2 regions of the Halanaerobium sp. ST460_2HS_T2 genome follow, and region 1 is predicted to be linked to the other one. Evidence: riboswitches for the same ligand, from Rfam matches in the RefSeq annotation. Region 1 holds a riboswitch; the other holds the start of a gene.
The links. A riboswitch is a leader RNA that binds a small molecule or an ion and turns the genes downstream of it on or off. The one in region 1 is predicted to bind cobalamin.

Region 1 (12,776 bases):
ATTCAGTCAACAGCTCAGTTACAGTCTCCCCAAGTTCTGTTGGTTCAAAATAACGACCATCTTTTTTTACATAATCTCGAGATTCTATAGTTGAAAGTGTAGGCGCATAGGTACTCGGACGTCCTATACCTTCTTCTTCCAGTGTTTTTACCAGAGTTGCCTCAGAATATCTGGGAGGTGGTGTAGTAAAATGCTGCTCGGGATTTGTATCTATTAAACTATAGCCGTCACCTTCCTTTAAAACTGGAAGATCAATATCATCTTCCTTTTCTTTACCAGTTAAAATCAAATGACCTGGGAATAAAAGTCGAGAACCGCTGACTCTAAATTTATATTTATCTCCAGCCTTAAACTGAGCTGAAATACTTTCATAAAGAGCTGGACTCATCTGACTGGCTACAAATCTTTTCCAGATTAAATTATATAATTTATACTGATCCTTGGAAAGATGCTTTTTCATCTTCTCAGGAGTTCTCTGAGTATCAGTAGGTCTAATAGCCTCATGAGCATCCTGAGCATTATTATTATTCTTTGATTTTTTCTTAGAACTCTTTAAAAATTTATCACCAAATTTATTTAAAATATAATCTTTAGCTCCATTTTTTGCTTCATTAGAAAGTCGGGTACTGTCAGTTCTGATATAAGAAATCAGACCTACTGTACCTGAACTGCCGATATCTATACCTTCATAAAGCTGCTGAGCCAGGTACATAGTCTTTTTAGCAGTAAAATTAAGCTTATTAGAAGCTCTCTGCTGTAAAGTTGAAGTTGTAAAAGGTGATTTAGGATTACGTCTTCTTTTTCGCTTTTTAACTTTAACTATCTCAAACTCTTCTTTTTTAATATCAGCTATTACCTGATCAACCTCTTCTTTACTTTCCAGATTAAACTTTTTATTATCAATTCTATATAAATCTGCTTTAAGCTTTTCACCATTTTCATTTTTAAGAAAAATCTCTAAAGTCCAGTATTCTTCTTCTTCAAAATTGCGAATTTCTTCTTCCCTCTCACAGATGATTCTTACAGCAACTGACTGCACTCTACCAGCACTTAAACCTTTACGAACTTTTTTCCAGAGTAAGGGACTTAAACGATACCCCACAAGTCTGTCCAATAATCTTCTCGCCTGCTGTGCATCGACCAGATCTTTATTAATTGAACGTGGGTTTTTGATTGCATTTTGAATCGCATTTTTGGTAATTTCATTAAATTCTATTCTGTTATTTTCTGTATCAGATAACTTTAAAGCATAAGCTAAATGCCAGGAAATAGCCTCTCCTTCTCTATCAGGGTCAGTCGCAAGATAAACATCTTCACTTTTTTTGGCTGCTTTTCTTAATTTATTTAAAGTCTTACCTTTACCTCTGATCGTTATATAATTTGGTTCAAAATCATTTTCTAAATCTATACCTAATTTACTTTTAGGTAAATCACGAACATGTCCCATAGAAGCTTCCACTTTATAATTTCTGCCTAAAAACTTTTTTATAGTCTTTGCCTTTGCTGGTGATTCAACAATCACTAGATTCTTTTTTTTCTTTGCCATTAAATTGATACCTCCAGTAAACTCTTAGTTTACTCTCTGCTGTTTTGAAAAATTTCCATCAAATTCGTTAATTTCAGCTGATATTGTAATCATTAATTCAGAATCATCTACAACATCATTTATTATATCCCAGACAAGATCAGCTCTTAAATCATCTACTGATGCAACCTGCATCATTCTATAAATTATTATTTCCAGTTCATCTGCTGATAAAATACCAAGTCTATTAAGTTTATAAATTATTGTTTTTATTTCATTACTAAAATAAAAGCTCTCTACTTTAGTAAATACTCTATTATAGCCACTATTCATTTCGTAGTCTATATAAAAATCACGATCTTCAACTGAAATAACTTCACTAAATATAACTTCAAATGCCTCACTAATATCTTCAATTGTATATCCCTGATCTTCAAGTTCAATTATAATATCGTCCTGTTTTCGCCAGAGATCCTCATCATGGAGCATTTTCTGAATAAGAATGCTTAAGATTTCTATAACTTTTTTATTCATATTATTCTGGCATTTCTGCCGTTTAGACCTCCCTACCATAAGAAAATCTTTAACTAGTATATTATTATATTGGTTTAAGGAGATTTTGTAAACCCTTAAACTGATATTTTTTCCCTTTTAAACGAATTATCAGGTTCATCAGTTCTAATTTTACCAGTATTTGATCCAATTTTTCTGTAGTCAAATTACTTAATTTTAATAAATCATCATAATATATTTCTATTTCATGCTGAAAAAGTTTTAAAACAGTAATTTCCTCCCTATTTAATTCTGGATAAACAGAAGCAATTTGCTTATTATCATCTATAAATTCATTATGATGACATTTGTTTTTTTGTAAGTATCTGCTTAAATAATCAATTATATCATTTATATCTGTAAAGATAGCTGCCCCTTTTTTTATTAATCTGTTACAACCAATCGAAGCAGGGCGGTCAATATTTCCCGGTACTGCCATGATATCTTTGCCCTGATCTAGAGCATAATCTACTGTGATTAAAGTACCGCTTTTCTCTCCGGCTTCTACCACCAGAATTAAATCCGCTAATCCACTAATTATTCTATTTCTTCTGGGGAAATTTTTTGCCCTGGGAGCAATATTAGGATTAAATTCTGTCAGCATCAATCCCCGCTTTATTATTTTTTTTGATAATAACTTATTTTGAGAAGGATAAAGATAATTGAAGCCATTTCCGAGAACAGCCGTTGTTATACCATAATCCGCCTTCAGGGCACCTTGATGGGCTGTACTGTCTATACCCCTTGCCAGCCCACTAATTATATTAATTCCTTTATCAGCCAGAGTTTCAGCTGTTTTTGCTGCCACTTTGCGGCCATAAATAGTCGAATTTCTGGAACCAATCACTGCCACTGCTGGCAACTGAAAGTTTAAGCAGCCTCGATAAAAAATAACAGGAGGGGGATCGTATATTTCCTTTAATCTGTCTGGATAATCTTTATCGGTTAAGGTAAGATAATTTATATTTTCTTTTTTTAAATTTTTTAAAATTTTTACGGCATCAAATTTTTTCTTTTTTCGATTGAAATGTTTTATTTTAGAATCTGTCAGACCAAGCTCTTTTAAATATCTTTTATTTAATGACCACAGTTTTTCCAGATTCTCAAGTTTATTTGTTAAGTTAATTATCGTTCGCGGTCCAAAACCACTTAACTGATTTAAAAAAATTATTACAGCAGCATTTATATCCATATTTTACCTCCTAAGTTTTAATTATATTATATACCTAAAAAATACTAAAATCAATTTTTGTTTCAATCAATTATATCTAAGTTAAAAAAGGAAATAACCCTCGATCCTTGAATAATATAATTAACAGAAATTATCAAAAATCTAAAGGAGGTAAATTTATTGCTAAAATCTACTAAGTATAATACTATTTTATATTTTTTAAGTATTCTAGCCTTTATTATGGCTTTTATTATAGTTATACCTCTAATTCTAGCTTTTATCTATCAGGATGGTAATAATATTTATCAGGCATTTTATTATACGATTATAATTTCTTTAATTACTGGTACAATTCTAAAACTACCAACAGATCCAGAAAATATATATATTGATTTAACTACCGCCATGCTGCTCTGTGCTACAGGCTGGATTATTGTTTCCTTACTTGGGGCTCTTCCTTTTATGATTGGCATCGAAAAATCATTCATTGATTCTTTTTTTGAGGCTGTAAGTGGGTTTACTACTACTGGGATTACCGTTTTTACCGGTCTTGATTTAATGCCAAAATCTATAATTTTCTGGCGCAGTTTAATGCAGCTCCTGGGAGGACTTGGAATTTTAACTTTTTTTCTTTTAATTTCTACTCGAGCTCAGGGAGAAACCTGGCAGCTTTTTAGTGCGGAAAGTCATAAAATTAATGTTTCGCGGCCGGTTCCAAATATCTTTAAAACTGTAAAGATTCTCTGGATGATTTATTTAGGCTTTATGTTTTTAGAAAGTATTATTCTAATTTTTTTGGGCCTATCTGTTTTTGATGCTTTTACTCACAGTTTTACTACACTTTCTACCGGAGGATTTTCTCATTATGATGCAAGCATTGCCCATTATGCTAATAGTGGTTATTCTCATTATATTTTAATTGAATATATAATTACTTTCTTTATGTTTTTAGGCGGAGTCAATTTTCTGCTTCATTTTAGATTCTTTACTGGAAATTACAAAAGTATTAAAAACAACAGTGAATTAAAAACTTTTATCAAGCTAATTCTTTATTCGACAATTTTTATTACTATTTTGATTATTATTTTAAATACTGCTGGTAATTTTAACGCTGAAGAAATCTTTAGAAAAACTTTATTTCAGGTTACTTCTATTATAACTACTACAGGTTTTGGAACTCATGATATTAACTCTACTTTTTTCCCGGCAGCAGCCAGACAGATCTTTCTAGTTTTTATGCTAATTGGGGGTAGTGTTGGCTCTACTGCTGGTGGTATTAAAGTAATGCGACTAAATATCCTGGGACGCTTATTTAAAAGAGAAATTAAAAAAATTTATTTGCCAGATCATGCTGTTCTACCGGTAACACTTGATCAGGGTATTATTGATAGTGATGAAATAAATAAACTAACAGGTTTGTTTTCTTTCTGGCTGGTTTTAATTGTAGTAGGAGGTATTATTACTTCTATCTTTTCTGATTTGGATGGCTGGCAGGCTTTTTCAGGCATGTTTTCAGCCATGGGAAATATTGGTCCTTTTTTCTTTTCAGTAGAAAAAATGGCTTCACTCTCTCCAATTATAAAAATGACTTATATAATAGGAATGCTGGCCGGAAGGCTTGAAATTTTACCGATAATTATTTTATTTACTAAAAAAGCCTGGGAGAAATAATCTTTATATTATTTTGAAAATGGAGGTATTTATATGTATATAATTATTGCTGGTGGAGGTATTGCAGGTAGAAATCTTACTAAAAATCTTGTTCAAAAGCACGATGTAATTGTGATTGAAAAAGAACAGAGTGTTGCAGAAAAAATATACAGTAGATATGGGGCAGTAACTGTACTGGGTAGTGCCACCAGAATCGATATCTTAAAAGAAGCTGGAATAGAAAAATGCGATGTGGCAATAGCTGTTATGAGAGATGATGCAGATAACCTTTCTTTTTCACTTTTAGCCAAAAATTTTGGAGTTGATAAAATTCTGGTGAGAATGAGAGAACCTGAGTACGAAAATGCTTATCAGATGGCTGGAGCTACAAATATCGCAGCTACAATGGAGTTGATTGTGGATCGTTTTATTACAGACATTGAAGAACCTGATGTCCGCAAAGTAGCATCACTGGGAGATGGCAAAGCTGAAGTTTCAATTTTAACTATACCCCCGGAATCTCCAATTTCAGGAATGAAAATTTCTGATATAGTAAGTCAAAAAACTTTTCCTGAAAATTGTGTAATCGCAGGAATTTATGACAAAGCTCAGGACAGATATATTGTTCCAAGAGGAAATAGAGAAATTTTTGCTGGCAACCAGGTTTTTCTGGTCGCCTCAAAAGATGATATGGAAAGCGCTGCTGATTTCCTTTTAAATAAATAAAAAGACTGAGTGCAGTTGCTGCACTCAGTTTCTTTTTTTAATATAACTCTAATTCAGCTGAAAGTGAAACACTAATATTAACTTTTTGTTCTGCAAGAGGCACTTCAGAAAAATCTGCTGCTTCTGAACTTCTACTTAATGACCTTAAAGCATCACTGCCATAAATATTTTGCTGGCTAAAATTAAGCTCTTTTATTCTGTAATTTTCTTTGCCCAAATTTTCTGCCATGAAGGAGGCTTTTTCTTTAAGGCTGCTCAAGGCCGCTGCTGTAACTTCCTCTAATGCTTTTTCATTACTTTCTAAACGATAGTTTACATTAACAACTCTATTTGCCCCTGCATTCAGCAATCTACCAAGAAGAACAGGCAATTCTCCTAAATTTTTTGAACTAAATTTTATCTGATTTTTCACCTGATAATAGGTTACTTTTTTTTCAACATTTTCTTCGTCCTGTTTTACATATCTGGTATAGGGATAAACTCTAAAACCCTGTGTTTCTATTTTTTCCAGTTCTTGCGCCTCTAAAATAGTCATTAGATTACTCATTATTTTATTATTTGCTTCTACAGCAGCTGACTGCTCTGTGTCTTCATTTTCAAATCCAAGTACAACATCTACAATATCAGGATCATATTCCTGCTGCTGGCTGATACTTAAATTAGTAGTAATATAATCTTGATCTACTTTTTCTACTGATGTTTCTTTTTCTGCTTTTTCTACAGCTGGAGTATTAAAATACAGACCATTAACTACTATCACTGATAATAAAATTAAAGCTATAAAAACTAAAAACATACCTACATTTCTGTTCATAAATTACCCCTCCATTTACTAATAATGCTCTTTATTTGCTTATTAACTAATCTCTTAATTATATAATTCTAATAAGATTGGTAAAATCCTTTTTTATTTTTTTCTCGAAGAGCAAAAGAAATATTTTGATAGCCGTTATTTTTAAATTTTTCTATAAGAAATACCAGTGAAGCAAAATTACTCTCCTGGTCAGCATAGATTTTAACTTTTTCTACCGGGCCAGCATTTAATTCAGCAAATAATTTATCCAGCTGCTGCCTGGTGTATTCATTTTCCTGATAATATATCTGGTTTTGTTGATCCAAAAAGATACTTATACTTTTCTGCTCAGAACTCTGACCGATACTGCTGTCCGGTATGGTAATATTATATAGGGCTTCTTCTCCCTGCAGTGTAGAAGATACTAAAAAGAAAATTAAAAGCAGAAAAACAATATCTATCATTGGAGCCAGATTTAAAGTTGAACTTTTCTTTTTAGACTGATATTTCATTATTATTCAGCTCCTTAATCTCTTTTTTATAAAGAATACTCTCACTTTCTAATCTTAAGTTATTGAGCTGATTATGGAGTTTTTCTATTTTAGCATAAAAATAGTGGTAAAAAGCCGCAGCAGGTATTGATATAATTAAGCCAGCAGCAGTGGTAAATAAAGCTTCTGAGATTCCTACTGCCATCTGCTCCGGACTGCCCCCAACACCTAAAACCTGAAATGTTTTGATCATCCCGCTCACTGTCCCCAGCAGACCTATGGTTGGTGAAACCTGAGCAATAAAATTTAAAAATCCTAAATGTTTTTCAAGCTGTGGTAGTTTATCAACTTCTTCTGCATCGAGATATAAGTTAAACTCTTCTCTATTTTTTGGCTTTTTAGTTAAAGTATTACTATAAATCTCAGCAGCTATTCCTTTTTTATTATTTAAAATACTGGCTTTTTGTTTATTATCATTAAAATTAAGAACTGCCTCTAAATATTTATCCTTATTAATCTGTCTATAATTTAAAAAAAATATTATACTCCTCTCAAAAACTATAAAAATCATTAAAAATGCTGCTAAAAGTAGTGGGTATGCAGCAATACCTGCAGTTTCAATAAACTCTGTAATCATAAATTTTACCTCCATTTAATTTAACTTAAAACGAATTGGCAGATTAACAATTACCTCAACTTTATTACCATCTTTTTCTGCAGCTTCAAATCTCCAGTTGGAAACTGCACCAAGAGCAGCCTGATCAAAAGAATCATAACCCGAGCTCTGACTGATTTTTAAATCATGAGGCTTACCAGCTTTATCTATTCGCAAAGACATTATTACTTCACCTTCAATATTTCTTTTCCTCAAGTTAGAAGGATATTCTGGCTGAGAATAATTTATTATTCCTGGTTTTTTAATTGAATTTGATCTGTCTTTTCTTAAATCATAAACTTTATTTTCCTGACTGACTTTATTTTGCTCCTCATTAGAATTAAGAGGACTATTAGCTGAAGCTTTATCTTCTGTTACACCCTTATCACGAGCTTTATTATTATTTTTTTCTTCAGAAACGCTGTCCTGATTTGATTGAATATCCTCTCTATCTTGATTCTTATTCTCTGCAGTTTGATCAATATTTTCGTCTGCATCCGCCTCCAAATTGGCTATAAAACTATCTAAATCAAATTTTTCTTTTTGATTGTTAGCTTCCGGTTGCTCAGATTTTTCTTTTTCTAACTTATTTGATGAATTCTGCAGCCAGGGCGGCGGCTCATCTCTATTATCTGCTGCAGTTTCTTTTTCTTCAGTTGTTTTGGCTGGTGGATCTTTCTCTTCTATAATTTCTGCATCAGTTTTCTGAACTTCCGGATTTTCCTGAACCTCTAGCTCTTCCTCAATTTCTTGAGCCTCCGTAGTTTCTGTAGTTTCCATATTTTCTTGAGCTTCAACTTTTTTGACATTTTCTTTCTTTTTATCTCTAATTTCTTCGTCTCTTGGTTCTGAACTATTTTTATCTACTTCCTCTTCTGGCTCTAATTCTGCTGCCAGCGCATTTTCAGCTGAACTTTCTCTGTCAGCTTCATTCTGAGTATTTTCGGCAGGATTATTAGAAGCAGATAATAATAGTTCAACCTTAACCTCATTTTTGTCTAAAGGTTTTATATCCTCTGCTAGAAACCTGAGAGAGCTGGCTTCCAGCAGCAGGATAAGGGATAATGATAAGAGGAAGGCAGTTAGATATATTAATTTTTGCTTCATTATCATCATCCTTTCTATAGGTTAATTTGTAGGTTTAACTAAAATTTGGTGCTGAGGTTAACCATAAAGTTACGACCAGGCATTGGATAGCCATCTACTACTTCATAGTCTTTATCGAAAAGATTGTTAATTTCAAAAGCTAATTCTTTGCTTTCGCTTAAATCAGTAACTAATTTTAAATCAGAGATGAAATAAGAATCTACTTTACCTCCACCATAAGAGTTTGTTTCATCAACATAGCTATTGTCTAATACAAAATTATAATTTTCTTTGTCGTACTTTACATTTAATGCAAGCTGATTATAGGGCATATTTAATGACTGACCGTCTACACTATCATCTCTAGCCTCTAAATAGGTATAGGCAAAATCAATAGTCCAATTATCATCAAAGCTTCTTGATGTTAATAACTCAATTCCTTTAATATCAGCTTCATCAATATTTTCCATCATAGATGTATTAGAATTATAAGTAATTAACTGCTCAAAATTTCTTTGGAAAAATGTAATTTCTCTTCTGCAGATTGAATCTAAATATTTAAATCCAAGATCAAAAGTTTTTCCTGATTCTGCCTTTAAATTTTCATTACCTCCAAAACCATATAAATCAAGAAATGTTGGAGCTCTATAAGCTTCTCCATAATTAAAATTAAAATTCCAGTTATCAGTTAATTCATAGATATAGCCAAATTTCGGGCTAAGATTTGCTCCATATTCATCATGATCATCATATCTAGCACCATAAACAAAAATATTATTATTTAATCTAAACTTATCCTGAATATATAAGGCTTTGTTAAGATTTTCATGTGTATTATTAGTTGATAATTCATTATCTTCTACTTCATTTTCTATTATTTCAAAACCATAATTTATTGTGTGGTTATCAAAATTATAATTAGTTTCTTTATAATTTAAACCTCTTTTTAAAATATCTACATCAGTTATATTATAACCTGCTGGTCCAAACATTGACGCTGGATATCTAGTCTTATCATACATCTCCCGCTCATTATTGTAGACTAAAAGTGTTCTGTCTCTGTTTTTTAAATTTTGATCTAAAGAGATTCTAATGTTTTTATCCTGATCATCACGAAAACCATAATCATCATTTGCATCTGAACCAGGATAATTCGATTCAGTATTATTATATCTGTATGTAAAATTTAAGTTAGATCTTTTACTGAGATTATATTTGTACTTGATAAAAATATCGTCCCGATCTAAAGCTGACTTCTGATCAGGATCATCTCGATGATCATCACTGCTCAATTTGTCGTAAGAAATAAATACTGAAGAGTTATCAAAATTATAATTTGTTGTCAGAATATAATTTTGAGTGTTATATGAGCCAAAACCAAAATTAACCTCTGTTTCATTATCTTTATCGGCAGCTTGAGTTACAATATTAATTACTCCACCCATAGCATTTGCTCCATAAATTGATGATGAGGCAGACTTAGAAATTTCAATTCGTTTAATAATAGAAATTGGTATATCCTCTAACCTAATAACCCCATCCTGAGGACTATTTAAAGGCTGTCCATCGAGTAAGTATAATATTTGATCCTGTCTTGCTCCTCTAATTATTACATCTTTTTTTCCAGTTAAGCCACTAAAATTTTTAATATAAACTCCACCAGCATCCTGTAGAAGATCTGCTAAATTTCTGGCATTGCTAGCTTCTATCTCTTCCTGATCAATAACTTCAATACTGACTGGAGTCTCCATAATACTTTCCTGATAACGACTTGCTGTCACAACAATTTCATCCAATTCCATAACTTCTTCCTGGGCACTTACCGGCACTGCTAAAATCAAGAGTGCTGTAAGCATGACTAAAACTGTTTTCCTTAACATAAATAATTCCTCCTTAAGTTTTTGTCTGCTCACAGCCACCTAAGACAAAAAAGGCTAAATAAATAGAAAAAGACACCCTAAGGATACATTGAGGGTGTCATAATAGATATAGTTAGCCCACAACCAGTCCTGTCTCGAAGATGGCTGCCATCCTTTCAGGCAGGTCTCCTGACTTTACAGCTTTACCGATTTACCTTCCCCAGCACTATTGATGAGTGAGTGGTAATTAATCGGCCTACTGATTAACAGTGGCGGACCCGTTCAGGAATTTCACCTGATTCCCTATTATCTTCTAATTTAAAGAAGCACCTAAAAAGAGAACATTATTTTCTTTTCTAATAAATAATATTCTTTAAATTTAGCTGAATTCCTTTAATTAATTTTTAATATTGCAAAATAATTATCTTTTGAATATTATAGAAATTACTTATTTAGATATGTCATTATTTATCCTCTCCCAGATTATAATAAAAAAATAATTTTTATGCAGGAGTTTCTATATTTTTACATAATTATATAATATATTCTATTTAAGGAGGTATTTTGATGGCTTTACACAATAAAATTGGAAAAATCGGTGAAGATATTGCAGTAAAATATTTAAGACAGGAGGGTTATTATATTATTGAAAGGAATTATAGAAATAAATTTGGAGAAATTGATATTATCGCTGCTAAAAATAATTACACAATTTTTATTGAAGTTAAGAGCCGCAGCTCCGAAAACTATATTGAGCTGGCCCAATCTCTTTATTATAAACAAATTGCTCACCTGCGTCGAGCCGCTATCTTTTATTTCTCTGAAAAAAACATCCATTTAAGTTTAATCCGTTTTGACCTGATTGCTTTAAAAATTGATCCTGCTGCCAGAAGAATTGATAAATTGAAACATTTTAAAAATATAATTGACTAAATTAAATTATAAGAATTTAAGTAACTAAAAATATAATATACATTTATTGGGAAGGAGAAATCTAAATGTATTCCTATCTTTATTCAGCTGTTATTTATGGTGTTAAAGCAGAAATGGTAAAAGTTGAAGTAGATATTTCAAGAGGGCTACCCAGTTTTAATATTGTAGGTCTGGCCGGAAAAACTGTTAGAGAATCAGCTAAAAGAGTCCGCTCAGCAATTATTAATTCTGGTTTTGAATGGCCGGTCAAAAAAATTACTGTTAATCTGGCCCCGGGAAATATTAATAAATATGGATCTCATTTTGACCTGGCAATAGCTGCAGTGCTGCTTGAATGTTCGGGACAGATTAATATTAAAAATAAAAAAAATAAATTTTTTGCTGGAGAATTAAATTTAAATGGTAATATTAATCATGTAAAAGGACTACTCTCCATGCTGCTTGCCGCTTCCGAAAATAATTATCTCCAGGCTATTATACCTCAGGCAAATCAAAAAGAAGCCCTGCTGGTTAAAAATTTAACACCATTTTTGCTTAAACATCTGCGTGATGTTAATAATTTAGAAGCAGCAGAAAAAAATAATTTTATATCTGATTCAAATCAAAATTCTACTCTAAACTATCCAGAGTTAAGTCAGATCAGAGGTCAAAAAAATGCTAAAAATGCTCTAATCACAGCTGCAGCTGGCGGACACAATTTACTTTTGATTGGGCCTCCGGGCTGCGGTAAAACTGTTCTGGCAGAATCAATAGTAAAATTGCTGGCCCCACTCAACAAAAAAGAACTGCTGGAAACAGCCTCTATCTACAGTATTAATAATAACTTGAAAGAACTCAATTTAGAAAAGAAATACCGTCCTTTTATCGCTCCTCACCATTCTATTACCTCGGCTGCTCTAATTGGTGGAGGTCAGATACCAGTACCTGGAGAAATATCTCTGGCTCATAATGGTGTCCTCTTTTTGGATGAGCTGCCGGAATTCAAAAATTCTGTTCTGGCAAATCTTAGAGAACCACTGGAAAAAAAGGAAATTAAAATTGTCCGCCAGCAGGGAAGTTACTATTTCCCAGCAAATTTTCAGTTTGTAGCTGCAATGAATCCCTGTCCCTGTGGCTTTGCTGGAGTTAAAGATAGAGAATGTAAGTGTTCAAAAAGAGATATTGTCCGCTATCAGCAGAAACTATCAGGACCACTAAAAGATAGGATTGATCTACAAATTGAAGTTCTTCCTTTAAAAAAAGATGAAATCCTAACTAAAAATATCCCCGAAAAAGAAGTTAATTATCTTAAGAAAATAAAAAAAGCCCGCTTAATGCAGGCTCAACGATATGAAA
Region 2 (12,776 bases), on a different contig from region 1:
CATCATCTCCAGTTCGAATATATGAATAGGTGTTTTTATCATTAGATTCACTTTCGTAAGCATCTCCATAAGCAAATTTTTTCCGGGCAGCAATCAGTTTGTCCAGTCTTTCTTTTAGTCCATGACTGTGATAATCTTTCCAGAAAACTGTCGGCACTCCATCTCTTCGCATTAAAATATAACAATATGCCTGCATTTTTCTCTGGACAATTGCTTCAGTCCCATATTCATTTGTCCCATCACGTTCAGTATCATGATTTTCAACAAAAGTGATCGCCCTATCTCTAAAATCATCCTGATTGACCAGTCCTTTTTCTCCTAGCCAGCGCATATCGAGATTGCCCTGCATCAGTTCCACAAAACTTTCTCGCAGAGGAAAATCAAAAACATGTAATTTTTCCTGCCCAACAGTATTTAGATAATCTGCAAGAGTTTCAGCATTATTAACCCAGGCTTCACCAATAAAAAAAAGGTTTTTTTCTGTGCTCAAGTTAACTTCTTCAATAAAATCATGGATCATCCCATTATCCACATGTTTGCTTGCATCAAAACGAAAACCATCAAAATTAATCTCATTTACTATCCATTTACCCCAGTTAATTACATCTTCTTTAATCTCCGGATTTTCATAATCTATGTCCGCCCCCATCAAATAATCTTCTTCGTAAGAGTCATCCCATTCTTTAGATTTAAAGAGAAATTCTCCTGCACGCTGAGTTCTCTCATCCCAGTCTACACCATCAAAAACACGCCAGTCCAGTTTCATATCGCTGTATTTATTTTCTCTACCTTTAAAATTAAAAACTGTCCAGACTTCTGCCTTACTGTCATCTTTAAGTTTAACTTCTTCCTTAGCATCTGCTCCTAAACGATGGTTTAATACAGCATCATAAAGAAGTTTTAAATTATTCTGATGCAGTTTTTTTACTGCTTTTTCTAACTGTTTTTTAGTTCCATATTTAGTTCTTTTTGTCCCTTTCTGTTTAAATTCCCCCAGATCCCAAAGATCATAGGTTCCATATCCCACATCTTCAACTCCAGCAGCTCCTTTATTTGCCGGGGGAAGCCAGAGAAAGTTAAAACCTACTTCTGCAATCTCAGCTGCTTTTTCAGATAAAAGCTGCCATAAATTCGCCTCTTCTGGATATTCTTCTGCATATTGACCTGTATTCATCTCCCAGTAAAAAGTCTGTAAAATAACAGGATTCTCCACTATTATCCCTCCAGATAACTAGTTCAGTGTTCGAGCTTTTATTTGAATTATCTAAAAATTTAATAAAATTAGCTTCTACTTACTAATTATCTTATCATAAATTTAATCTTATTTACATTAAATTCTATTTGCCGGAGAAAATTTTTATCCGCTATAAACATTTAGACATTTTTCTACATAATTCGGGTGGTACACGGCACCTTTACACCTGTAAACTATTAAAACCCCGCCCAGATCCCTGGACGGGGTAAGTTGTTGCAGTTTATACAGTTTTAAACTCTATAACTTAACAACGTTTTCAGCTTGTGGACCGCGGTCGCCTTCAACGATTTCGAATTCTACTTCTTGTTCGTCTTCAAGTGTCTTGAAACCTTCGTCCTGAATAGCTGAGAAGTGTACAAATACATCGTCGCCATCTTCTCTTTCAATAAAACCATAACCTTTTTTCGCGTCAAACCATTTTACTTTACCTGTGTAAATCATATTAATTCATTCCCCCTAGGAATAATTCTATATTTGGGGTTCGTTCAGTTAAAACTTCACCCATCGATGACTATTATAGCATAAGAAAAAATCCATTTCAAGGGTTTATTACTGCCAGTTTCTCAACAAATTGCCAGCTGATTTATGCAAGATTTCTATAAAACTTGACCATATCTCTACCTGCACCCTTAGCAATATAAAGAGCTGTATCTGCCTGCTTGATTAATTTTTCGGGAGAATATTTGCCGTCACAATTAACAGCAACCCCAATTGAAACTGTAATTTTAAGTATCTCACCATCAAAGTTAACTTCAAGTTTCCTTATTTTTTGCATCAGCCGATTAATTACTCTTGAGAGGGTATTTTGATCAACCAGATTAAAGTAGATTACAAATTCTTCTCCACCATAACGCGCAACAATGTCATCTTCCCTAATTTCAGATTTTAAAACTTCAGATAATTTTCGCAGTACCTGATCTCCAGCCTGATGTCCATATTGATCATTAAAATCCTTAAAATTATCAATATCCATAATTGCCACAGAAAATTTTTCTCCCTCTTTCTGCTGCAGCTGCTTATGAAAATAAGAATGATTATAGAGGTTTGTCAGCCCATCAGTAACGGACAGTCTTTTTACTTTATGATGGTTTAAGGCATTGCGAATACTGACTCTGATTTGATTGGCCAGAGTTCTGATAAACTTTTTCTGATTTTCATTTATTAACTGCTGATATTTAGACTGCATTGCATATAAAATACCCTGATAATCATTTAAATTTATTGGAATCGCAACTAATGTTTCGATATTTTCAAAAAGATCAACTTCATTTTCTATCAGAATCTGATCAGAGGCTGCAATATCTCTATAATGACCTTTCAAATAAAAATATAATTCACTGTTTTCTCTTACATTTATATTTTTCATCATCTTTAATTTGTTTTCGTCTTTTTTGAAAATGACTGCAGCAGACATTCCCATAGTTCCAACGATTATGTCCAGAATTCTTTCGTAGAGCAAATCCAGATCCAGTGTTGAGTATAAAAAGTCAGACGTTTGTTCCAGTGTTGAAAGACTGGCCAGGTTTCTTTCCAGACTCTCATATAAAATTGCCTTTTTTAAATAATTTGGAATCTGTTCAATAAAAAGATGATTTTTTTTGATATCATACAGGTCAACTTCATTACTTAAAATAATCATCAGTGCTTCAACTTCTTTAGTTAGGGGGATTAAAAAAGCATTTTCAAATCCCAAAATATTCTCTTTTCGACTTATTTTCTCTGGTCTCTGCTGCCAAAAACTTTTAAAAATATCATAAGCAGCAGCTCCCAGGCTCTCATCAAGATAAATTTTGGTCAAATTTTCTGCTTCTTTTATAACTATGCCGCCCGTATAATTACGCTCCTCAAAAATCATTTTAAAGAGGCTGGCAGCTGTTTCTTCTACCTTATGGTTTCCAGTAGCCTGATTGGCTTTTCGCATTTTATCATTAATCATTTCCAGTTCAGAAACTACTTTCTTGGAAAGATGAAATAAATGTTCTGTTTTCACAGTTGGTTTTTCGGTATCAAATTCAATTTTTTTATGTACAACTTCTTTTTTTTCACTTAAGTAAAGCACAGTGGTCGTAATATTTAAGAATTCATAGCTATTATCTATTATTCCATATTCTCCCTTGGTACTAAATCCCGCTTTAGGAGATGGAACAACCTTAATTTCCTCACTCAAATTTGAGTTAAGAGATTTTAAATACTGACTTCTTCCAGAACAGGAATAAACAAAGGAAAACTCCGGATGAAAATCTAGATTTTTCTGCAGCCGCATTGAATTTGCTAAAATTTTATTTAAACTACCATATGAAATCTTAACTCGATCTCCAACTTTTAGTTCTCCTGAAAATCTAATGCCATCCCCTACTGCTTCAATTGCAGAACGAGCATTTTTAAAACCACGGTTAAATACCAGGGGGAATTTTGTAACAGCTATAGAAGGTAGTTTGCTTTTTATATCCTCGCCCAGAAATTCAGAATAAACTTGAAAAATATTTCTACCATCAAGCTCATAAACCACCTGATCTTCTGCTCTTGTAATTTCCATTTCTCGACTGATACTATCCCAGCCCATACTGTAACTCCACTTTGCCTTCAGCTGACTTCCATTAAGAATAAGAGCCAGGCTTCCCTTTTTAATTATCCCAGATCTGTCAAAAACATAACCTGACTCATTTTCAAAACCAGGTGCAGCCTGTCCGCCGGCAATTATAAGCTCCGAACTGCATTTATTCAACTCTTCCACAAGCTGATCACCATTATTAAACTGGTCATCAGAGAAAATTATTATTGCTTTAGTATCAGCCTCAATTGACTTCATAATTTTTCTGGCATTTTCTACACTGTCTGATTCTGTTCTTAACAACCTAAAACTGCTTTTTTCAAAACGCAGTGCCACAGCATTCAAATGATTTAACTGCACCTGATTTTCAGAGATCACTTCTTCTGCAGTTACCCCCATTAAAGTGGAAAGAGGTAAATAGCGATTAAAAGCAGTTATTATTTTTTTGTTAATTTTCTCAGATCTGGATGAAAAAAGTTGAATTATCTGAGCCGGCGAATCCTTCAGTGATTTAAAAAATTCTATTAATTCTTCGGCATCCTGACATTTTTTTCTCTCTACCTGCAATCTCTACACCCTTCCACTAAAAACTAAAGACCTCTAAGTTGTTCTATTATTACAAAAATTACTTCCACTTAGTTCTTTTCTCGCTAAATATGTAAATTCCTGCAAATAAGACCAAAAATAAAAGGACTATCACTATGATAGTCCTTAAATTATGTTTCATAATTATATTTTCTTTTTATCAACAGCTAAACCGGATTATTTACTTTCGCTGTACTTAAAAGTCTTCCGATCTTTAAATTCCTCTTTTTTACCTTTATTCCATTCTGATACAGGAGAAAGATAACCAACAACTCGCGAATAAACCTCACATTTTTGTTTTTTAGCCATTTTTTATACCTCCATCTATAAATTAATAATTATATGCTGTCTGCTGACAGCCGCAAAAATAATAAGCACCAGCGGTTTAAGAACTGAACTAAAATTAGTCTCTTATATGAACTTCTCTCAAATATGCCTCTGCAGTCTTTTTGAATTCCTGGAGTTTAGAAGGAGCAAAACTCCTTCTCTCCCTTAAGTCTGGTGACAGAGTATTAACAGGTCGAAAATTTTGAATAAAGTATTTATCGGCTCCTTTAATCTGGGCTGCAATTTTTTGGATTTGACTCTGATTGTGAAGGCCCGGAACTACAGTAGTTCTAAATTCATAATTCAAATCAGAATTAATAATTAACTCTACTGATTTTTTAATATCCTCTATCACAGTTAAAGGAGCAAGCTCCTGATATCTAGCCCAGTCAAACTTAATATCAACTGCCAGATAATCAATGATTCCTGCTTCGATTATTTCCTGGAGTTTCTTAAAACTGGATGCATTAGTATCCAGCTTAAGCAGCAGATTATAATCATTTTTTATTTTCAGCATAAATTCTTTTAAATCCTGCTGCAGTAAGGGTTCTCCACCTGTAATAGTTACTCCATCCAGTAGTTTTTTTCTATTTTCTAAAAAATTAAAGAAATATTTTTCTGGCATTAGTTCCTGTTCAGGAGGAAGTTCCCTTTTAATGAGCTGACTGTTGTGACAGTAAGGACAGTGAAAATTACAACCCTGAGTAAAAACAACAGCTGAAATTTGATCGGGAAAATCAATCACCGAGGTCTTCTGCAAACCCGCTAATCTCATTTAATTCACAGCACTTTCTGCCATCTCTATTTCCTCAGCAGCAGATTCTGCCTCACACTTAGGACAGTATTCGTGTTCTCCCGGTAAATAACCGTGGACCGGGCAGATGCTGAATGATGGAGTCAGAGTATAATAGGGCAGTTTAAAGTTTTCTGCAATTCTTTTAACCAGTTTTTTGGTGGCCTCAATAGAATCTATCTTTTCTCCCAGAAATCCATGGAGAACTGTCCCACCAGTATAAAGTGACTGCAGTTCATCCTGCAGCTCTAAAGCTGTAAAAATATCGTCTGTCAAACCTACAGGCAGCTGAGTAGAGTTGGTGTAGTAGGGGTCTGAATTTTCTTTAATAACGCGCTCCTGATTGGCAGCAACTATTCTGTCTCCAAACTGCTTTCTATCCAGTCGAGCAAAACGGTAAGCTGTACCTTCAGCTGGAGTTGCTTCCAGATTAAATAGATTATCTGTTTCTTCCTGATACTGCTGCAGTTTCTCCCTCATTTTTTCCATTACTTCCTGTGATAATTTCTGACCTTCGGGAGTTGAAATATCTTTGCCGATAAAATTCAGTAAAGCCTCATTCATTCCATTTAAACCAATTGTATTAAAGTGATTTTTCCAGTACTGATCAAAGCGTTTTTTGATATCTCTTAAATAAAATTTAGCATATGGATATAGACCCTGATCAGTTAGAGTTTCTAAGACCTTGCGCTTGACTTCTAAGCTCTCTTTTGCCTGATCCATCAAATAATATACTCTGTCCATAAACTCTTCCTTATTTTGAGACTGATAACCGATCCGGGCCATATTTAAGGTCACTACACCTATTGAACCCGTCATTGGGTTAGCACCAAATAAGCCTCCACCTCTTTTACGCAGCTCCTTATTATCCAGACGTAATCTGCAGCACATGCTTCTTGCATCTTCTGGATCCATATCAGAATTAACAAAATTAGAAAAGTAGGGTATACCAAACTTAGCTGTCATTTTCCAGACTGGATCAAGCTTTTCGTTGTCCCACTCAAAATCTTCTGTTATATTATAAGTAGGTATTGGAAAAGAAAACATTCTGCCTTTTGCATCACCTTCCATCATCAGCTCAGCAAAAGCCTGATTAAACATATCCATTTCTGGCTGGAATTCACCATAAGTCTTATCCTGATATTCTCCCCCAATAATTACTGACTGGTCTTTTAAATAAGAGGGAACTTCAAGATCCATAGTAATATTAGTAAAGGGAGTCTGAAATCCAACCCGAGTTGGTACATTAATATTAAATAGAAATTCCTGCATAGACTGCTTAACTTCTTCATAATTAAGGTCATCATAGGCGATAAAGGGTGCCAGATAGGTATCAAAATTGGAAAAGGCCTGAGCTCCCGCACTCTCACCCTGAAGTGTATAGAAAAAATTTACAATTTGCCCAAGTGCAGTCTTTAAATGTCTGGGGGGAGCACTTTCAATTTTAGTGGGAACTCCCCTAAAACCTGTTCTTAAAAGCTCCTCTAAATCCCAGCCACAGCAATAAACACTTAAATTACCCAGATCATGAATATGCAGATCACCACTACTGTGCAGCTCCGCAGTTTCTTTGGGATAAATCTCCTGCAGCCAGTACTGACCGGTTACTTCTGAGGCAATAAAATTATTTAGTCCCTGGAGTGAATAACTCATATTCGAATTCTCATTGACCTTCCAGTCACTGCGGTCTAAATAGTCATCCATAATATTAACTGCATCTGCAAAAAGCTTTTTGCTGTCTCTAAGCTTGCTGTGCTGTTCCCGATAAAGAATATACGCCTTTGCAATCTCGGCATAGCCCTTTTCGATTAAAACTTTTTCCACCAGATCCTGAATCTGTTCTACCTCAACTGTACCTCCGTTTTTGAAAAATATCTTTAAATAAGATATTACCTCAGCTGTTATCTCTGAAGCAATTTGAGGATCAGCCTGATCTACTGCTGCAGCTGCTTTTGTCACTGCATTTTCAATCTTCTCCGATTTAAATTCTACCTTTTTCCCATCACGTTTTTTTACATAATCTAAATTCATAATTCCTCCCTTTACGAACTTATATTTGTGCTATATTTTATTATTTTAATCTAAAAAACTATATAAATAAAAAATCCCTCCACACAGGCTCTGTACGAAAGGGATTAATACTTTAAGTTAGCTGTCAGAATTTATTTAAATCAGATACTCACTTTTAAACTGGATAAACTGCAATTGTCAGATAATAAACTAAAGAATTTACATTTCAGCTTTAACTGGCAGCAGTTTAATCAATCCAACTTAAATAAATTTCTGCTCTAACACCCCCTCATGACCCGTGAGATTATGGTGTTTACAAATAAAGGCAGGTCTTCCGGCTCAGTTTAGTTAATAATTAGCCTTCCCGGTTTTCCCAGTGGCAGTTTTGATTATCTTTAAACCTTACGGCGGCGGGACCGCAGAGGTTTTTCACCTCTTTCCCATTTTAATCCAGCCATTTATTTCCGCTGTAACACCAAAATAATGACTGAAACCCTTATTTAAAACTATTCAATTTTTAATTAACTATTTTTATCTTAATACATCTGAGCACAAATCACAAATATTTAAATTCTAATCTCCAGACAAATTTAAAGCTAAGCCCCAATTAAAGATGCAATTTCTTTAAAATACTAACTTTTTGTTTTTGAGAAATATTTTATTCATTACTTCCTCTTACTACTACAGAACCAAAATAAAATAAGGCAGCTGTAATAATAATAACTGCCCCTGAAGGCAGATCATAATAATAGGAGAAAGTTAGACCGCTGAAAGAAAAAATAAGTCCAAAAACAACTGCAAGCCCCATTATCTTTTTTAAATCCTCTGTATATAATCTGGCTGCTGCCGGAGGAGCTGTTAAAAGAGCAATGACCAGTACTATCCCCACAACTCTAATTAAAATTACTATTGCGAGCGCAATCATAATAAAGAGAAAATTTTCGAGCAGAGTTGATTTAACTCCCAATACTCGCAAGAACTCTTCATCAAATAAATAAGCTTTCCAATAATTGAATAAACTAATAATTGCCAGCAGCATAAAGACTGTCAGCGCTCCCATCATCCAGACATCTACTCTTCTAACTGTAAGTATATCTCCAAATAAATAAGAAGAAATATCCGGTGGATATCCAGGAGTAAAGCCAATAAATAAAACCCCCAGCGCCATCCCCAGTGACCAGAACATTCCAATCAAAGTATCAGATCCGGTTCCTATTTTACGGCGAATAGAAGCAATGGCCAGAGAAGCTCCTACCGCAAAAGCAAAAGCTCCATAAATAGGCTCTATATTTAAAAGATAACCAAGACCAATCCCACCAAATGACGTATGCGCAATGCCTCCACTCAACATTACGAGCTTCTTTTCGACAATGATTGTTCCAATCAGACCACAGGCAATACTTGCAAGTACAGCTGCAGCAAAGGCATTTTGCATAAAATTAAAATCAAAAATTGCTTCAATCATTTTTGGCCTCCTCTCCGTGTGGTGCAAATACATGATGAGGATGACCATGAGCAATTAGATCAACCGGGCAGCCGAAAACCTGTTCTGTAGTTTCCGGGTCCAGATGTTTATCTCCATGGTGATATAATTTTTCATTTAAACAGGCAAGACTGTCAAAATAAGAGGAAACTGCTGCCATATCATGAGTAACTACTATAATAGTCTTTTCTTTATTTAATTCCTTTAATAATTCATAAATCTGAGAGGTAGAGCTTGCATCCACACTGGCTGTAGGCTCATCTAAAAGCAATATTTTAGGCTCCACTGCCAGTCCTCTGGCTATTAATACCCGCTGCAGCTGGCCACCTGAAAGCTTTCCGATCTGCCTTTTTTTTAGGTGCAGTAGATTAAGCTGATCCAGAACAGCCTCTGCTTTCTTAACATCTTCTTTATGATATTGATGAAAAAATCTAACTCGACCACCCAACCTTGCCATTAAAACAACATCCAAAACACTAATTGGAAAGTTACGATCAAAATTAGAGATCTGAGGAACATAGCCGATCTGATCAATTGTTTCATTTAAAGGATAGCCGAGCACTTTTACAGTTCCCTTTTGCGGCTCAATAAGTCCCAAAATAACTTTAAGCAGTGTAGTCTTACCACCTCCATTAGGGCCAATAATCCCCAAAAAGGCTCCTTCCTCAACTTTGAGATTAATATTTTTTAGTGCTTCCAGTTCTCCATAATTTACAGAAATATCTTCTAATTCTACTGCATAAGTCACTACTTATCATCTCTTTCTGCAAGCTCTGCTGCCATTTTTTGAGCCATAACTTTTAAGTTTTGAATATAGTTCTCAGCTAAAGGGTTTAGCTCTACAATATCCCCACTTAACTCTTCAGCAACGGCTCTTGTTTTTCTACTGTCAATTTCCGCTTGATAAAAAACATTTTTAATTCCCTTTTCAGCTGCCATTTTTATAATATCCTGTAAATGACGGGGACCAGGATCTTTGCCTTCCTCTTCAATAGCCATCATTTCCAAGCCATAATGTTCAGTAAAATAGCCAAATGAAGGATGATAAACCAAAATTGACTCTCCCTGATAGGGGGCGAGCAATTTGCTGTTTTCCTGGTCAGCGGCAGCCAGTTCGCTCAGATACTGAGCTGCATTTTCTTTAAATTCATTTTCATACTGAGGTAAAATTTTAATTAATTCATCACGCATAATCTGCACCATATATTTTACCCGGTCCGGAGATAACCAGATATGAGGGTCACGACCTCCCTGGTGACTGTGTTCATTAGCAGCCTCATCCTCAGGCTGCTCCTTTCTCTCTCCAAAATAGCGGTTAGGATACTCAGCTTCAATTTCTTCAAATAACTTTATAACTTTGAGTCCTGACACTGCTTCCGCCCGAGGTAAAATGTTCTGTATATCCGCTGGTACTCCCATTGAAAAGTAAATACCTGCTTTATTAAAAGCCCTCATCTCCGCAGGAGAGGGTGCATAATTAGAAGGGCTAAACCCTTTTGGAATCATTTCTACTACTTCCACTTTATCTCCAACAATCGCCTCAACCATCTCTATTTGAGGTACAATTGTAACTGCCACAGTCGCCTCAGCTGCTGCTGCAGTAAAAGGTACTAAAAGTAATATGAGCAAAAATAGAGAAAGCGAAACTAATCTTATTTGCTGTTTCAAATTTATCACCTCTTTTTGCTTTTTTAAACTATACTTCTAATTAAAAGCTGCAGCAGACCAAAAATACCACCAAACCAGCCATACTGTTTAAGATGAGTAAAATATCTGCCGGCAAAACTATCAAAAACTTCCTCAATCTCTGCCGGATTCATTTTTCTTACTTCTTCGGCTGTTAGTTTCTTCAGCTCCAAACTTCTGAGCAAAGATTCGGAATTAGCCTTAAAGCTATCAACACCACTTTCTATAAATAATTCCAGTAGGTATTTCAAGCTTTCTCTGTCCAGCTTTTCTTCCAGAATAACTGCTCCCTCACTAATATCTGACGCTGTCTGAGTTAAAATCACCTGCTTTAACTCCGGATTATTAATTAATTCTGAAAGCTTATTTAATATTTCTTTTAACTGCTGATCATTTTCTAAGTCTAAAGAAATCAAATCTAAGCTATTAATTAGTTCTCTGAGTTCTTTATTAACTTCCTGAAGATCAGTCTCAGCTAAAAGCTGAGCTATCTCGTCTTCAATTACTTCTGCTGTAAGCAGACTTTTTAAATTCAACAGCAGCTGTAATTTTTGCTCCAGCTTTAAGTTCTGATTAACTAAATATTCAAGATTAGCTGCCTTTATTTCCAGCTTAAAGTTCATTAACCCCTCTTGTTCAGCCTTCAAACATTTTTCGAGCAGCTCATTAATTTCGGCTTCACTCAGATAAAGAACCTCTGTTATTAGCTGGGATCCCCGAGGGGAGGCAGATAAATTGGTTAAGAGCTGACTTAATGCTATTTTTTCATTACTTAAAAGCTCACTCTCATCTATTATTTGCAGTAATTTGAAATAAAGTTCTTTTAACCTGGATCTTTTTTCTACAAAATATTCCTCTCTTAATCGCTTAAAAACCCTTGCTGTTACAGAATCGACAAATTCATCCAGATCCGCCATATAAATAGCTCCCGAAATCAGAGTGTTTTTTAAAAGTCCACCTTTTTTCTCTTTTTCTGCCTCAATAATCTCATCTTTTTTGAAATTAATCAGCTGAGCTATTTTTTGCTGCTGGCTGTCGATTAAATCAATCCCCTGGTCCAGAAAATATTCAGAATTAGTTTCCAAAATCTGTCGCAATCTGGCCTGAAAATCATAATTGAGATCTGTATTTAGAAGTTCGGGAATAATAAATTTCATAAAAGGATACAATTCCTTATTCTGCAGCAGATTTTTTAATTGAGCAGAATTAAGCTCAAAGTCAAATTTGCCGCCTGCAGCTTTAATTATCTTACTTAAATCAAGCTTTGAAATAAGCCTGTCCTGCAGCCCGCTAAAATCTAATTCGTTATCTGCAAAATAATCTTTACTCATTTCTACAAAATTAATTTGAGAGAGCTTTTTATCCAAAAATTGGTTTAGTTTTTGATTAAAAGGACCCTTAAGTCTTGTTAAATCATCTGAATCAAGATTTAAAATTATCTCATCAATTTTGGCAAATACTTCAGCTGCCAGAAACTCATTATTATCTTTAATTAAATCGAAAAAATGCTGATAATCATTCTGCTCAAAATATCCAAGTATAGTTTCTTTAATCTGACTGCGATTATTTTCAATTATCTCTGCTGCCGAATCGGCTTTAAGCAGTTCTTTTTCCACAAATTTTCCCATAGAATCAGCAAAGCGACTCCGGTTTTTAGCCACAACTCCAGGGGTAAATGGAAGCTGAATAGTGCCAATTCGCTTTTCCTCATAAGGATGAAAAATCATCCAGATAGCAAGTACATTTGTCAACCAGCCCACACCACCATACAAAACTGCAGCAGTCAAGTAATTAAGCCAGATGGGAGCAGAATTAAAAATCGCCGCCTCCGCCCCACTAAAAGAAAATAGCAAGCCGGCTCCAGCACCTAAAAGTGCACCTAAATAAGTAATTGGCTTTAGTTCTTTCCCCATAAAATCTTCAATCGCCTGCTGAACTTCCTGATCAGATAGCTGATGTAGATTCGCTGCTGCTGCCTGAGCTACTCGACCTTCTATCAGCTCAGGTAAATTATTATAAAAGAAAGTTGTAATTGAATCAGTTAACTTAACAACAGTATCCTCTCCCTTAAATAATTGATAAAGAT

Region 2: another riboswitch for cobalamin. It lies ahead of DFR80_RS00775 (ribonucleoside triphosphate reductase); the one in region 1 lies ahead of DFR80_RS02700 (TonB-dependent siderophore receptor).

What each region holds. Positions count from the first base shown of each region.
Region 1 is NZ_QPJF01000004.1:2,846-15,621, forward strand. It holds gene topA (type I DNA topoisomerase) at 1-1,546, opposite strand, end outside; gene DFR80_RS02660 (DUF494 family protein) at 1,571-2,059, opposite strand; gene dprA (DNA-processing protein DprA) at 2,124-3,269, opposite strand; gene DFR80_RS02670 (TrkH family potassium uptake protein) at 3,429-4,919, shown strand; gene DFR80_RS02675 (TrkA family potassium uptake protein) at 4,953-5,624, shown strand; gene DFR80_RS02680 (SIMPL domain-containing protein) at 5,662-6,438, opposite strand; gene DFR80_RS02685 (biopolymer transporter ExbD) at 6,507-6,929, opposite strand; gene DFR80_RS02690 (MotA/TolQ/ExbB proton channel family protein) at 6,913-7,545, opposite strand; gene DFR80_RS02695 (energy transducer TonB) at 7,561-8,670, opposite strand; gene DFR80_RS02700 (TonB-dependent siderophore receptor) at 8,709-10,529, opposite strand; cobalamin riboswitch at 10,670-10,857, opposite strand; gene DFR80_RS02705 (YraN family protein) at 11,076-11,441, shown strand; gene DFR80_RS02710 (YifB family Mg chelatase-like AAA ATPase) at 11,507-12,776, shown strand, end outside.
Region 2 is NZ_QPJF01000001.1:157,159-169,934, forward strand. It holds gene DFR80_RS00750 (alpha-amylase) at 1-1,213, opposite strand, end outside; gene DFR80_RS00755 (cold shock domain-containing protein) at 1,493-1,696, opposite strand; gene DFR80_RS00760 (diguanylate cyclase) at 1,839-4,373, opposite strand; gene nrdD (anaerobic ribonucleoside-triphosphate reductase) at 4,569-4,700, opposite strand; gene DFR80_RS00770 (anaerobic ribonucleoside-triphosphate reductase activating protein) at 4,795-5,493, opposite strand; gene DFR80_RS00775 (ribonucleoside triphosphate reductase) at 5,494-7,542, opposite strand; cobalamin riboswitch at 7,828-8,016, opposite strand; gene DFR80_RS00780 (metal ABC transporter permease) at 8,180-8,986, opposite strand; gene DFR80_RS00785 (metal ABC transporter ATP-binding protein) at 8,979-9,752, opposite strand; gene DFR80_RS00790 (metal ABC transporter solute-binding protein, Zn/Mn family) at 9,752-10,672, opposite strand; gene DFR80_RS00795 (DUF445 family protein) at 10,696-12,776, opposite strand, start outside.